Halioglobus japonicus: one gene and its partner. The protein of the gene in region 2 interacts with the protein of the main gene of each other region in a pairwise test. Links are inferred from orthologs where the notes say so. Each region holds a gene or a part of one and is shown on either strand. Other genes may lie near its edges.

What was found.
Region 1: the proteins of mobA (region 2) and BST95_RS06450 interact in binary tests that used the Escherichia coli proteins (3 or more experiments, as listed by UniProt). The link is inferred for Halioglobus japonicus from one-to-one orthologs.

The regions. Positions count from the first base shown.
Region 1 is NZ_CP019450.1:1,348,607-1,355,246, forward strand. What follows is about bases 473-3,423. They hold BST95_RS06450 (molybdopterin molybdotransferase MoeA), read left to right. Parts: upstream 473-1,325; coding sequence 1,326-2,522; downstream 2,523-3,423. Other genes in these bases: moaB (molybdenum cofactor biosynthesis protein B), read left to right, coding at 799-1,329. Also shown: transcription termination factor Rho, read right to left, coding at 4,198-5,466; ppk2 (polyphosphate kinase 2), read right to left, coding at 5,646-6,545; thioredoxin TrxA, read right to left, coding at 6,552-6,640. UniProt on the Escherichia coli protein: Catalyzes the insertion of molybdate into adenylated molybdopterin with the concomitant release of AMP.
Region 2 is NZ_CP019450.1:2,073,992-2,081,464, forward strand. Bases 557-3,344 are described here. They hold mobA (molybdenum cofactor guanylyltransferase MobA), read right to left. Parts: upstream 2,358-3,344; coding sequence 1,755-2,357; downstream 557-1,754. Other genes in these bases: adk (adenylate kinase), read left to right, coding at 557-795; BST95_RS09765 (hypothetical protein), read left to right, coding at 942-1,694; tsaB (tRNA (adenosine(37)-N6)-threonylcarbamoyltransferase complex dimerization subunit type 1 TsaB), read left to right, coding at 2,426-3,127. Also shown: mazG (nucleoside triphosphate pyrophosphohydrolase), read left to right, coding at 1-33; more of adk, read left to right, coding at 151-556; BST95_RS09785 (NAD(P)-dependent oxidoreductase), read left to right, coding at 3,940-4,812; BST95_RS09790 (M18 family aminopeptidase), read left to right, coding at 4,827-6,137; BST95_RS09795 (tRNA-queuosine alpha-mannosyltransferase domain-containing protein), read left to right, coding at 6,138-7,241; BST95_RS09800 (tryptophan--tRNA ligase), read left to right, coding at 7,296-7,473. UniProt on the Escherichia coli protein: Transfers a GMP moiety from GTP to Mo-molybdopterin (Mo-MPT) cofactor (Moco or molybdenum cofactor) to form Mo-molybdopterin guanine dinucleotide (Mo-MGD) cofactor.

The DNA.
Region 1 (6,640 bases), 730 kb from region 2 along the record:
CGAGGTCACCAGTGTGACGTGGGCGGCATCGCGTTGGAAAAGTGAGCGCCAGGCCAAGAAGGCTATTCGCCGCGTTGATGCAGAATTGGTAGTGGATATTCGCATTGAAGCGGTGGCTGACAGTGGTCAGGAGATTGGCGATCTCGATCTGAAACGCAGTCACTGGGTGGCAAAGTGCTGTCAGCGTGATGGCGCCGCCCATTTGTTTGTGTCCAGTGCCCGGGTGTTCTCCGGGAAGCTCGACCGCATGTACAACGAAGACGATATTCCCGATAGCGAGGAGGGGGTGGGTCCGTTACTGGCTGCCGCTGAACAGGTCGTGCGAGAGAATTGTGACCGTCACCTTATTCTGCGGCTGGGGCCGGTCTTCGCCAGTGATGGACCCAACCTGGTGACGCAGATGCTGGGCGATATGCGCCGCGGCAAGCAGCTGGTGCTGGATAACAACCTGCGCGGTTGCCCGGTGTCTTCGGATGACGGCGCCCGGGTGGTCTCGGCGATTATCGACCAGCTCAGCAGGGGGCTGAACTGTGGGGCTTTTTCCACTACTGCAGCTCCGAGACGGCGACCTACTACGAATTCGCCGAATCCGTGCTGGCCGCGGCTACGCAGTTTAGCGACGTCAGCCCTGAGCCGGTGGAACTGCAGCAATTGTCGGAAGATGCTCCCAGTCTCAACCGCTCTCTGGAGTGCAGCAAAATCCGCAATACCTTCGCGATCAAGCAGTTGCCCTGGCGCAATACGATCGGCGATATGGTCAAGCAATACTACGAACAGCAAGCATAAGGAGTTCTCTCCATGGCCAAGGCCACCGACGACAGCCCCCAGTCCCTGGGTGTGGCTGTGCTGACAGTTTCGGACACCCGTACCGATGAAAATGACACCTCCGGACAATTTCTGGTGGAGGCATTGGGCGACGCCGGCCACGCGCTGCGGGACAAGCAGATAGTGATCGACGATATTTACCAGATTCGAGCGGTACTCTCGGCCTGGATTGCCGATGATGCGATTGAGGCGGTGCTGGTGACCGGCGGTACCGGCTTTTCAGGGCGTGATTCGACTCCGGAAGCGGTTGCGCCGCTGTTCGATAAGTCCATCGACGGATTTGGCGAAGTGTTTCGCGCCCTGTCTTATGAGGAAATCGGTTCCTCCACAGTCCAGTCTCGGGCACTCGCGGGCCTGGCCAATAACACGGTGATCTTCTGTATGCCGGGCTCCACCGGTGCCTGTCGCACTGCCTGGGGCGGCCTGATCCGCGACCAACTCGATTCGACTTACCGCCCCTGTAATTTTGTCGGTGTATTGCGCGTCAGGAGCCAGCACGCTTGAGCGGCCTGACTCCGCTGGCTGATGCGCTGGCCCAGGTAGTCAGCCAGGCACCTGTGCCGCCCGAACCTCAGTATGTCTGCGTTATGGATGCCCTGGGGCTGACCCTGGCGGAAGATGTCGCTTCGCCGATAGATGTGCCGCTCAATGACAACTCTGCCATGGACGGTTATGCCCTGCGCGCTGCTGATGCGGGACAATTATTGCCGGTCGCGCAGCGTATCGCGGCGGGTCAGGTAGGTGAACAACTTGAGCCGGGTACGGCAGCCAGAATATTTACCGGTGCTGAGATCCCTCCCGGCGCTGATGCTGTGGCCATGCAGGAAAACTGTACTGAGGAAGAAGGCCAGCTGCGTATTCATCATCCCCTCGAGGCGGGGGCCAATGTCCGCCCTCGCGGCCAGGATATTGCCCGCGGCGCAACCGTGTTGGTGCGCGGCCGCCGTCTCAGGCCGCAGGACCTTGGCCTGCTGGCCTCGGTCGGGCGTGCGCAGGTGGCGGTGTACCGGCCGCTGCGCGTGACCGTGCTGTCGACGGGCGATGAGCTGGTTGAGCCTGGGCAGGGCGAACTCGCTCCGGGTCAGCTCTACAATTCCAATCGCTATACGTTGGCGGGCCTGGTGCGTTCGCTGGGTATGGAGTTTGTCGACGGTGGCATGGTGGCGGATACCCCTGAGGCTACCGGAGATGCCCTGGAGGCTGCGGCACAGCGCGCCGATGTGGTTATCACCTCTGGCGGCGTTTCCGTTGGCGAAGAAGACCACGTGAAAGGACAGGTAGAGCGCCTTGGTGCACTGTCGCTGTGGAAACTCGCCATTAAGCCCGGCAAGCCCCTGGCCTTTGGCCGCATCGGTGACACGCCGTTTATTGGGCTGCCCGGCAACCCCACATCGGTATTTGTCACCTTTCAACTGGTGGCAAGACCTTTTCTGCAGCGTATGCAGGGCCTGGCGGAAGCGCCCGCACCCTCGCTGGTGGCGCGGGCCGACTTTGCCGTCAAGCGTGCCGGTAGCAGGCAGGATTACCTGCGGGTGATTGTCGAGCGAGACAGCACTGGCCTGGTTGCAAAGCGCCTCTCCAACCAGAGTTCAGGCGTGTTGAGTTCTGTCAGTTACAGCAATGCCCTGGCGGTCATTCCTGTGGGGACAACGGTTGCCCCTGGTGATGAGGTCGAGGTCTTGTTGTTGGATTTGTGAGGTCTGTCGAGCTGGGGCGGTCAGGAGATGCCCAGCTCGTCCCATAGCTCGTCGACCCGGTCTTTTACGGCCTGGTCCATGGCAATCGGCTCACCCCATTCGCGGTCGGTTTCTCCTGGCCACTTGTTGGTCGCATCAAAGCCCACCTTGGAGCCAAGGCCAGCCACAGGTGACGCGAAATCCAGATAGTCGATGGGGGTGTTCTCGATGAATACGCTGTCGCGCTGCGGGTCCATGCGCGTGGTCATGGCCCAGATCACGTCTTTCCAGTCGCGGGCATTCACGTCTTCATCGGTGACGATGACAAACTTGGTGTACATGAACTGGCGCAGGAATGACCACACGCCGAGCATGATCCGTTTGGCGTGGCCGGGATATTCCTTGCGCATGGTGACGACGGCCATCCGATAGGAGCAGCCCTCGGGCGGCAGGTAGAAGTCCACGATCTCGGGAAACTGCTTCTGCAGCAGCGGCACGAAGACTTCGTTCAGGGCGACGCCGAGTACGGCCGGTTCATCGGGCGGTCTGCCAGTGTAGGTACTGTGGTATATGGGATCTTCGCGGTGCGTAATCGCCTCAACGGTAAATACCGGGAAGCGCTCGACTTCGTTATAGTAGCCGGTGTGATCGCCAAAGGGGCCCTCGTCGGCCTCTTCTCCGGGTTCCAGATAGCCTTCGAGTATGTACTCTGCGCTGGCGGGTACCTGCAGGCCGTGTTCCCTGCATAGTGGTGTGAAGCACTCTGCTAGCTCGGTTTTGGAACCCCGCAGCAGGCCGGCGAAAGCGTACTCAGACACCGGGTCAGGAATAGGCGTTACCGCTCCCAGCGTCGTGGCCGGATCTGCGCCCAGGGCAATCGCCACAGGGTAGCGTTTGCCCGGGTGCTTCAATTGCCATTCGCGATAGTCCAGAGCGCCACCGCGGTGCGAGAGCCAGCGCATGATCAGCTTGTTTTTGCCGATCAACTGCATGCGGTAAATGCCGAGATTCTGGCGTTCCTTATCGGGACCGCGGGTAATCACCAGCGGCCAGGTGACCAGCGGGCCCGCATCGCCGGGCCAGCAGGTCTGGATCGGCAGTTGATACAGATCGACTTCGTCGCCCTGCTTGGCGTGATACTGGCAGGGTGGGTTGCGGACCATCTTCGGGCCCATGTTGAGGACTTTTTTGAGTACCGGGGCCTTGTCGGCCAGGTCGCGAAAGCCTTTGGGGGGTCCGGTTGGCGTAGATAGGCCAGTAGCTCCCCGATCTCGCGCAGGGCGGTGACATTCTCTCCACCCATGCCCAGTGCCACCCGCTGCTCGGTGCCGAACAGGTTGGCCAGCACCGGTGTGTCGAACCCCTTGGGATTTTCGAACAGCAGCGCCGGACCGCCGGCCCGCAGGGTGCGGTCGGCGATTTCCGTCATCTCAAGATTAGGGTCGACCTCCGCGGTAATGCGCACCAGCTCGCCGCGCTGTTCAAGCTCGGCAATAAAGTCGCGGAGGTCTTTGTATTTCATTTCTGCTCCCCGTCATTCCCGCGCAGGCGGGAATTCACTGGCCTTTTGGACAAAGAACAAGTATTCATCGGGAATTGAACCGGCTCTTTGATTAATTGTCTGGTTCGAGATGATCTATGACTGCAGAACCCCTGGATCCCTGCCTTCGCAGGGATGACATTGCCGAGGGCAACGTCACTTGCGCTTCATGGACAGGAAGAACTCGTCGTTGGTCTTGGTGTCCTTGAGCTTGTCGATCAGGAATTCCACCGCGGGCAGATCTTCCATGCCGTGCAGCAGCTTGCGCAGGATCCACATGCGCTGCAGTTCTTCATCGCCGGTCAGCAGTTCTTCGCGGCGAGTGCCGGAAGAGCGGATGTTGATTGCGGGATACACGCGCTTTTCAGCCACCTTGCGATCCAGATGCAGTTCCATGTTACCGGTGCCCTTGAACTCCTCGTAAATCACCTCGTCCATTTTGGAGCCGGTATTGATCAGGGCGGTAGCGATGATGGACAGGCTGCCGCCTTCCTCGATGTTCCGCGCGGCGCCAAAGAAGCGCTTGGGGCGTTCCAGAGCGTGGGCGTCTACACCACCGGTAAGTACCTTGCCGGACGAGGGGATAACCGTGTTGTACGCACGTGCCAGACGGGTGATGGAGTCGAGCAGGATCACAACGTCACGCTTGTGCTCCACCAGGCGCTTGGCCTTTTCGATAACCATATCCGCCACCTGCACGTGGCGCGAGGGTGGCTCATCGAAGGTCGACGCAACGACCTCGGCACCGCGGGCACCGACAGAGCGCTGCATCTCTGTCACTTCTTCGGGACGCTCGTCGATCAGCAGTACGATGATGTAGCACTCAGGGTTGTTGCTGATAATCGCCTGGGCGATGTTCTGCATCATGATGGTTTTACCGGCCTTGGGCGGTGCTACTAACAGGCCACGCTGGCCTTTACCAATCGGGGCCACCAGGTCGATGATGCGGCCGGTGAGGTCCTCGGAGCTGCCGTTGCCCTTTTCAAGAGTCAGGCGCTCATCCGGGAACAGCGGCGTCAGGTTTTCGAACAGGATCTTGTTCTTGGATTGTTCAGGTTTACTGAAGTTAACCTCGCCAACCTTGAGCAATGCGAAGTAGCGCTCGGAATCTTTCGGCGGGCGAATCTTGCCGGAAATGGTGTCGCCGGTGCGCAAGTTGAAGCGGCGGATCTGGCTCGGCGAGACATAAATGTCGTCGGGGCCAGCCAGGTAAGAGCTGTCAGCGCTGCGCAGGAAGCCGAAGCCGTCCTGGAGAATTTCCAATACACCGTCACCGTAGATATCTTCACCGCTTTTGGCGTGTCGCTTGAGAATGGCAAAGATGATGTCCTGCTTCCGTGAGCGGGCCATGTTTTCAATGCCCATCTCCTTGGCAATATCGATGAGTTCCTGGGTGGGTTTGTTCTTCAGATCAGTAAGATTCATAAATGCGATGCAATAGAGGCGTGAAAGGAAAAAGAATTAGATACATGCGCGCGGCTGCTGCCGGCCGGGTGAAGCTAAAAAGTTGAGTAGCAGAGTTTTTATTGCTGCACAGAAGTGTGCGACAGACCAAAATGTAGCACGGGTCGGTAAGGGCGTCTATAGCTATTTTAGATCGTTTTTTAGCCGATGGCGTATTCGCTCTGACCGACGATAAGCGGGTCCATATGGAGCAAATCGTCACGCTTTTCCGGGTATTCCAGTGAGCTCAGAAAGTGTTGCAGGCAGGCGATGCGGGCGCGTTTTTTGTCTGAGGATTTCACAATCGTCCAGGGCGCGTGGGCCGTATCGGTATAAAAAAACATATCTTCTTTTGCCTGGGTATAGTCATCCCAGCGGCTTTGGGCCGCCTCGTCGATAGGAGACAGCTTCCACTGCTTCAGCGGATCCTGGCGACGTTTATTGAACCGCGCTTGCTGCTCTTCCTGGCCAACGGTCAGCCAGAACTTGAACAGGTGGATGTCGCTGCGAACCATCATGAGTTCCAGTGCAGGCGCCTGCAGCATAAATTCCTGATACTGCTCCTGAGTGCAAAAATCCATTACCCGCTCGACCCCGGCGCGGTTGTACCAGCTGCGATCAAACAGCGCGATATGACCGTTGCTGGGAAAGTGGCGGATGTAGCGCTGGAAATACCACTGGCCCTGTTCCTCGGGGGTGGGCTTGTTCAGGGCGACCACGTGGGTGTGACGCGGATTGAGATGCTCGACAAAGCGCTTGATGGTGCCACCTTTGCCGGCGGCATCGCGGCCCTCAAACAGGATAACGATTTTCTGCTCTGTGGCGATGGCCCAGCGCTGCGCCTTGAGCAATTCGATCTGCAGCAACTGGAGATGCGATTCGTAGGCCTTCTTGCGGAGTCGGTCAGCGTAGGGGTGCTGGTCGCTGGCAAAGTGGGCGATGATGTCTTTGCTGCTGAGCATCTGCTCAGCGAGGCCGGGGTGCAGCGCGTCGCGCGCTATGGCCTGGGGATTGATCGCACGGCGCGCGGGTCTGGATGAAGGCGCCGTGCGAGAGGTCATCCCGGGCTATACCACTTCCTGGATGAACTCGGTGAGCTGTGACTTGGACAGGGCACCCACTTTGGTGGCTTCAGCGTTACCGCCTTTGAAGACGA
Region 2 (7,473 bases):
CTTTGGGAGCGTGCCAAGGCCGCTCGGTCCTAGCGAAAGGTAGGGGTTGTATCCGCGCAACCCGCTGTGTATGGTTACTTTCCTCCCACGTTACCAACCTAGCCAAGCCGCTGTTGACGGCGGCCGATATTATCACGAGGAACCTCGTCAATGCGTTTGATTTTGCTGGGCGCCCCGGGCGCCGGAAAAGGCACCCAGGCCCAATACATTACCGAAAAATTCGGTATTCCCCAGATTTCCACCGGCGACATGCTCCGTGCCGCGGTCAAGGCTCAAACCCCGCTGGGCATCGAAGCCAAGCAAGTGATGGATGCCGGCGGTCTGGTGTCAGACGACATCATTATTGGTCTCGTGAAAGAACGTATCGCTGAAGACGATTGTGCCTCTGGTTTTCTGTTTGATGGTTTTCCCCGCACGATCCCCCAGGCTCAGGCCATGGTGGAAGAGGGTGTCAGTATTGATCATGTCGTTGAGATTGCCGTGGACGACGAAGAGATTGTGTCCCGCATGAGTGGCCGTCGTGTACACCCGGGCTCTGGTCGCGTCTATCACGTTATTCACAATCCGCCGAAGACTGAAGGCGAGGATGATGAGACCGGCGAAGCACTAGTGCAGCGTGACGATGATCAGGAAGAGACTGTTCGCAAGCGCCTGGAAATTTATCACGAACAAACCAGTCCACTGGTCGACTTTTATCAGGATATGACGGGCAGCGATGCGCCTGCCTATCACCGAATAGAAGGTGTGGGCAGTGTCGAACAAATTCGCGATCGCGTATTCGACGAACTTGGTTGAAGCGTAAAAACGGTTTTTGCAGTAGAAAAGGAGCCGCCGGCTCCTTTTTTTTGCCTATGAAAAACCGTTTGCATTTGTTGTAAGCCTTTAACTTTGTTGCTATTTTTGAATTGCGTTACCTAATAACTTCCCTGGAGATGAACGTAATGGCAACGGCAAAAAAGAAAACTACAGCAAAAAAGGCGCCGGCTTCCCGTAAAAAGGCACCGGCTAAGAAGCGTCCAGCAGCTAAGAAAACAGCAGCAAAACGCAAAGCAGTAGCGAAAAAACAAGCAGTATCTCCCGCAGTAGCGAAAGCTACTGAAGCTCTGGCTAAAGTTCAAAAGGCTTTGGATGCAGAGAAGAAGTCGCTTGCAGGCGCGCGTAAGAAGTTGGAAGCAGCGCGTAAGCAGGCAGCCAAAAAAGCCACAGCAGCTAACAAACGTGCTGTGAAAAGTGCACAAAATGCTTCTGCCAAGAACAGTGCGCGTATTAAGGCCATGCGTGAAAAAATGGCTGACGCCAAAAATCGGCTGGCTGATACGGCCGAAGCGGCTCGCCTGAAGGCACTCAAAGTTGCGGCAGACGAGAAATTGAAAGTACGTAAAGCCGAACTGGCAGCTAAAGCTGAAGCAGACAAAGCCATTGCCATGGCCAAAGCTGCTGAAAGTTGGGTGAAAGCTCGCGCCAAGGCAGACGCCAAAAAGCTGACTGACCTGGAGAAAAAACTGGCCAAGCAATTGAGTTTGGCAGAGAAGAAGTCTGCTGCCAAAGCCAAGGCCGCAGCCAAGAAAAAGTCGGCGCCTAAGAAAAAAGCTGCAGCGAAGAAAAAGCCCGCAGTCAAAAAGGCAGCTCCTAAGAAAAAAGCAGTAGCCAAGAAAAAGGCAGCGCCAAAGAAAAAAGCAGCGAAGAAGAAGTAAACGCCGCGAGTTTGTATGAGAAACCTGCTGTCAGCGATGACAGCAGGTTTTTTATGCCCGCTATTCAGCTGTGACCATGACATCCGTCATGGTATTGATATTGATAAAGGCCTCGGCTGTGTCGCTGAAATCCACGCTGACGGCCCCCTGTTGGCCGTACCATAGTCTGACAGCCCGTTCGCCAGTGTCGAGGAAGTCACTGACTGTTGCGAGGCATGAGCCGCGCACTAACGCGCATAGGTAGTGTTCACGTTGTGCGGTGCGCGCGTAGCTGATATTTGCGCCGGGGTTGTGCTGCAGGGCTGTTAGAAGACGCTGGGCCAGGTCCAACGGCAGTTGCGGTGTATCGCAAGGCGCCAGAAATAGAAACTCGGTCTTGCAGTGACCGGCCATCGCTTCTACGCCCGCCAGCGGACCCTGAAAATCTACTCTCTCATCACTAATCAGTGCGCAGTCGAACTGGTTGTAGAACGCCTGACTGCGATTACAACTGATATACAGTTCCTTGACCTGTGGCGCCATTCGCTCGACACAGTGGGTGGCCATAGGCCGGCCGCGCCAGGGCAATGTACCTTTATCGCGGTTGCCTACGCGTCGTCCTGCGCCTCCAGCCAGCAATAGTCCTGTGATTGTATTTGTGGGAAAAAGGTTTTCGTCAGCCAACGGTTCTTACTCGACGGTGCCTGTGGGATAATCGCAGCTTAACATTTGTAGCGGCATACCGAGAAACCATGAACGGCATACTTGCCATTGAAACGGCCACTGAAGCCTGTTCCGTCGCTCTTTGGCGTGATGGTAACACTGAGCATCGCCACGAACTGGCGGCGCGGCAGCATAACCAACGCCTGTTTAGCATGCTCCGTGAACTGTTGCCTGATGGTGTCAAAGATATCGACGCCATCGCCTATGGCTCGGGGCCAGGGTCGTTTACCGGGCTGCGGATTGCTGCGAGTGCAGTGCAGGGGCTGGCGTTTTCAGCAGGTGTTCCTGCAGTACCGGTTTCTACGCTGGCCTGCCAGGTTCAGACAGCGCTGCGCGAGGGGCTGGTGGAGGAGGGCGGCTATGTGCTGTCCTGCCTCGATGCTCGAATCAAGGAAGTCTATTTCGCCCTGTATCGCATCGAAGGCGATGAGGTGTTCGAAGTTCAGGCCGCAGCGGGAGTAAAACCCGAACAGATGACGATTGCGGAACTGCCTGCGCAAATGGTGGCAATCGGCGATGGATGCGCTTTTGTCGATCAGTTTCCCGAATCAGTGCAGAAAGTACTAACAGCGGTTCACGCTCAGGTGCTTCCCGAGGCGCGTGACCTGATACCTGCGGCGCGCCGAATGCTGGCGTCAGGCACTTTCCAGAAAGCGGCAGATGTACATCCCGTGTATGTGCGCGATGAGGTTAACTGGAAAAAAATTCATGAACAGGGCAAACCGTCGTGATCGATGCTTTTCAAGCTATCGTATTGGCCCTGGTGCAGGGGCTGACCGAATTTCTGCCCATCTCTAGCTCTGCGCACCTGGTTATACCCTCGCTGGTACTTGAATGGCCCGACCAGGGGCTGGCGTTTGATGTCGCCGTGCATGTGGGATCGCTGGTCGCGGTGTTGTACTACTATCGCCAGACATTGCGTGAACTTGCCGTGGACTGGTTTGGTTCAATGGCCGGGCAGGGCGCCACCGTCAATAGCCGGATGGTCTGGTATCTGGGATTTGCCACCATTCCTGCGGGCCTGGCAGGCATATTCCTGGAGCAATTTATTGAAGACCACGCGCGCAGTCTGTTGGTCATTGCCAGTACCACGCTGATCTTCGGATTATTGCTGGGTCTTGCCGACCACCACGCAGAGCGCACGCCTGGCGATGAACCGCTGACATTTTGGCGCGGCCTGTTTATCGGATGTGCACAGGCAATGGCACTGGTACCCGGCGTTTCGCGCTCTGGCGTTACGATAACTGCGGCGCTCATGCTGAATATGAGTCGCCAGGACGCTGCGCGTTTCTCTTTTTTGTTGTCTATTCCAATTATTGCTAGCGCTGGTGGCCGGAAAACCTGGGAGCTGATGGGGCTGGGCGAGCCCTTTGACGTGCCAATGATGGCGCTGGGTGCCGTGATGTCCGGGTTGCTGCTTACGCGTGTATTGCGCTGTTCCTGCGCCTGCTAGACAGGGTAGGAATGCGGCCTTTTGTTTATTATCGCATTGCCCTGGCCATTGTGCTCTTCAGCATCTGGCTGGGCAGCTAGAGGAAAATACATGAAACTCGCATTTATTGGCCTGGGGGTCATGGGCTATCCGATGGCCGGACACCTGCAGCGCGCTGGTCATGAGGTCACGGTTTACAATCGTACTGTCAGCAAAGCCCGGGATTGGGTTGATGAATACGGCGGCGCCATGGCGCTGACACCGGCCGCTGCAGCGACTGAAGCAAACCAGGTGTTTGTCTGTGTGGGTAACGACGACGATGTGCGATCGGTGATCTACGGTGACGAAGGTGTGCTGGCCGGCCTGGCGAGTGGAGCCGTTATTGTCGATCACACGACGGCCTCCGCCGAGCTCGCCCGCGAATTGGCGGCCGCTGCTGCCGAACAGGGTATTGGTTTTCTCGATGCCCCGGTATCCGGTGGTCAGGGGGGTGCAGAGAACGGCGTATTAACCGTCATGGTGGGTGGTGAGGCCGAGACCTTTGCCATGGCTGAGTCCGTGCTGCAGTGTTACGCACGCTGCGTGCGCCTGCTCGGTGCCTGTGGCAGTGGACAGCTGGCGAAGATGGTTAACCAGATCTGTATCGCCGGTGTGGTACAGGGGCTGGCTGAAGCGCTGGAGTTCTCAGAGCAGGCGGGTCTCGATTCTGCTGGCGTGGTTGAAGTTATTTCTCAGGGCGCCGCTCAGTCCTGGCAGATGGAAAATCGCTACCAGACCATGCTGGCCGGTGAGTATGAGCACGGATTTGCGGTGGACTGGATGCGCAAGGATCTGGGTATGGTATTGGCGGAGGCGAGCCGTATGGGGCTGGAACTGCCAATTACCCAAATTGTGGACGGTTACTACGCCGACGTGCAGGGCATGGGCGGTGGCCGCTGGGACACCTCCAGCCTGTTCGCGCGTATGCGCGAGCGCAGTAAATAGATCAGGAGTACAGTATGGATAACTCGCAGCAGTTCAACGAAGACCTCTGCCAGTTTCTGGCACGGGCTACCACGCCGTTTCATGCCGTCGCGGAGATGGTCAGCCGCCTGGAAGCCGCAGGCTTTAGCCAACTCATTGAGGATACCGACTGGGATATCCAACCCGGTGGCCGCTACTATGTTGTGCGCAACGGCAGTTCGATCGTGGCGTTTGGCATCGGTGAGAAACTGGGCCCTATAGAGGGCCTGCGGATGGTCGGTGCACACACGGACAGCCCTTGCCTTATGGTCAAGCCTGCGCCCGAGCGGCAGCGACACGGTTACCTGCAACTCGGTGTGGAAGTGTACGGCGGAGCGTTGCTTAATCCCTGGTTTGATCGCGACCTGTCTCTCGCGGGCAGAGTATCGTTTCAGTGTGACGCTGGCAGCTTACGTACTGCGCTCATCGATTTTCGTCGGGCGATTGCCACCATTCCCAGCCTGGCAATTCACCTGGATCGCGAAGCCAACAAAAATCGTTCGGTCAATCCACAAAAAGACATTCCGCCAATCCTCTGTCAGCTAAGCGCAGATGAGAAAGCAGACTTCAGGGAAATTCTGCGCGAACAATTGGTGGTAGAACATCCCGGATGCGGCGTTGAAAAGGTGCTGGATTACGAAATGTGTTTCTACGACACGCAGCCGGCGGCCGTCACCGGGCTCAAGGGCGAGTTCCTAGCGTCTGCGCGCCTGGATAACTTGCTGAGTTGTTATACCGGGCTGCAGGCGCTGCTCCAGTGGGATGGTCAGGCTACCGTGCTGCTGGTATGCAATGACCACGAGGAAGTCGGCAGCCTGTCAGCCGTTGGCGCCCAGGGCCCCATGCTGGGGAGCGTACTGAAACGACTGGCGGGAGACCTGGCAGGCTATAGCGCACTCACCGAACGCTCCATGATGATCTCCGCTGACAATGCGCATGGTATCCATCCCAACTACGCCGACAAGCACGACGAAAATCACGGGCCGCTGCTCAACGCCGGGCCGGTAATCAAGATCAACAGTAATCAGCGCTACGCCTCCAATAGCGAGACGACTGGCCTTTATCGCATGCTGGCCGCAGCGGAAGGCGTGCCCGTACAGTCATTCGTGGTGCGCACGGATATGGCCTGTGGTAGTACGATCGGTCCGATAACTGCCGGGGAAGTAGGGGTGCGCACCCTTGATATTGGTGTGCCTACTTTTGGCATGCACTCTATACGGGAGTTGGCCGGCACCAAAGACGCCTTCAATCTGTCGCGTGTGCTACGCCGCTTCTACAACCATCCGGGGTCGCTGGCAGCCAGCTGAGTGAAGGTTCTCCTGCTCTCTGCCTACGCTGCCCAGAGTCACCGTTACTGGCAGCGCGGTCTGCGGGAGATGTTCCCCGGGTGGCGTTGGACCGAACTGGAACTGCCGCCGCGCTACTTCAGCTGGCGGGTTCGCAGTAACCCCCTCAGTTGGTCGCTGACCGAGCGAACCACCCTCGAAGCCGATTACGATCTGCTCATCGCCACCTCCATGGTGGATCTGGCGACGCTGCGCGGACTGGTCCCGAACCTGGCCCGGCTACCCTCGCTGCTCTATTTTCATGAGAATCAATTCGTCTATCCTCAGGATCGTCAGCAACACAGCCTGCTGGAGGCGCAGATGGTCAGCCTGTACGCGGCGCTGGCAGCGGACCAGTTGCTGTTTAACTCCGCTTACAACCGCGATACATTCCTCACGGGTGTCGCAGGCCTGTTAAGCAAAATGCCCGATGAAGTGCCTCCTGGCGTCGCAGATCGGCTGGCGGGCAAAGCAGGGGTATTGCCCGTGCCGCTGCTCGACACTTATCCGTCCGATGCCTCCCTGCCATGGCCGGGTCGTCAGGGTGAGTATCCAGATCGACCGTTGCGTCTGCTCTGGAGTGCGCGCTTTGAACACGACAAGGGCGGCGAAGATTTGGAAGCCATTCTGCAGGGACTGGAAGCCACAAACCTCGACTATGAGCTGGCCGTGACAGGTCAGCAGTTTCGCAATTCGCCCGCGGTGTTCACCCGGGTGGAACAGGCCTTTGCGCACCGTTTGGTCAGCTTCGGCTTCGTCGAAAACGAAGCAGACTTTCGCGCCTTGCAGGGCGGTGCCGACGTGGTGCTGTCGACAGCCGGGCATGAATTCCAGGGCCTGGCGGTGCTGGAAGCGGTGCTCGCGGGTAGCGTACCGCTGGTACCTGACCGGCTGGCCTACCCGGAAATCTACCCGCCTGAGCTTCGCTACGACTCGCCTGAAGACGCCGTCGCCCTGGTATTGTCACTCGCGCACACATTGACCAGTGGCCAGCGGCCGAACGTGGCGCTAGAGCGCTTCACCGTCGCAGCGTTACAGCCGTGCTACGCCGCCATACTGACGGCCCTGGCGGCCACGGCAGGATAGCCAGCCGTCCCACCAGCCGGTATCATTGCGCCTTTTTCTCAAAGGGCGCATTTCATGGCCAAACAGCGTGTTCTCACGGGTATTACCACTACCGGCACTCCTCATCTGGGTAACTATGTCGGTGCCATCCGGCCGGCGATTGAAGCCTCGCGTGACGATGCCGTGGAGTCCTTCTTTTTCCTGGCGGACTACCACGCGCTGATCAAGTGCCAGGACCCGGATCTGGTGCGTC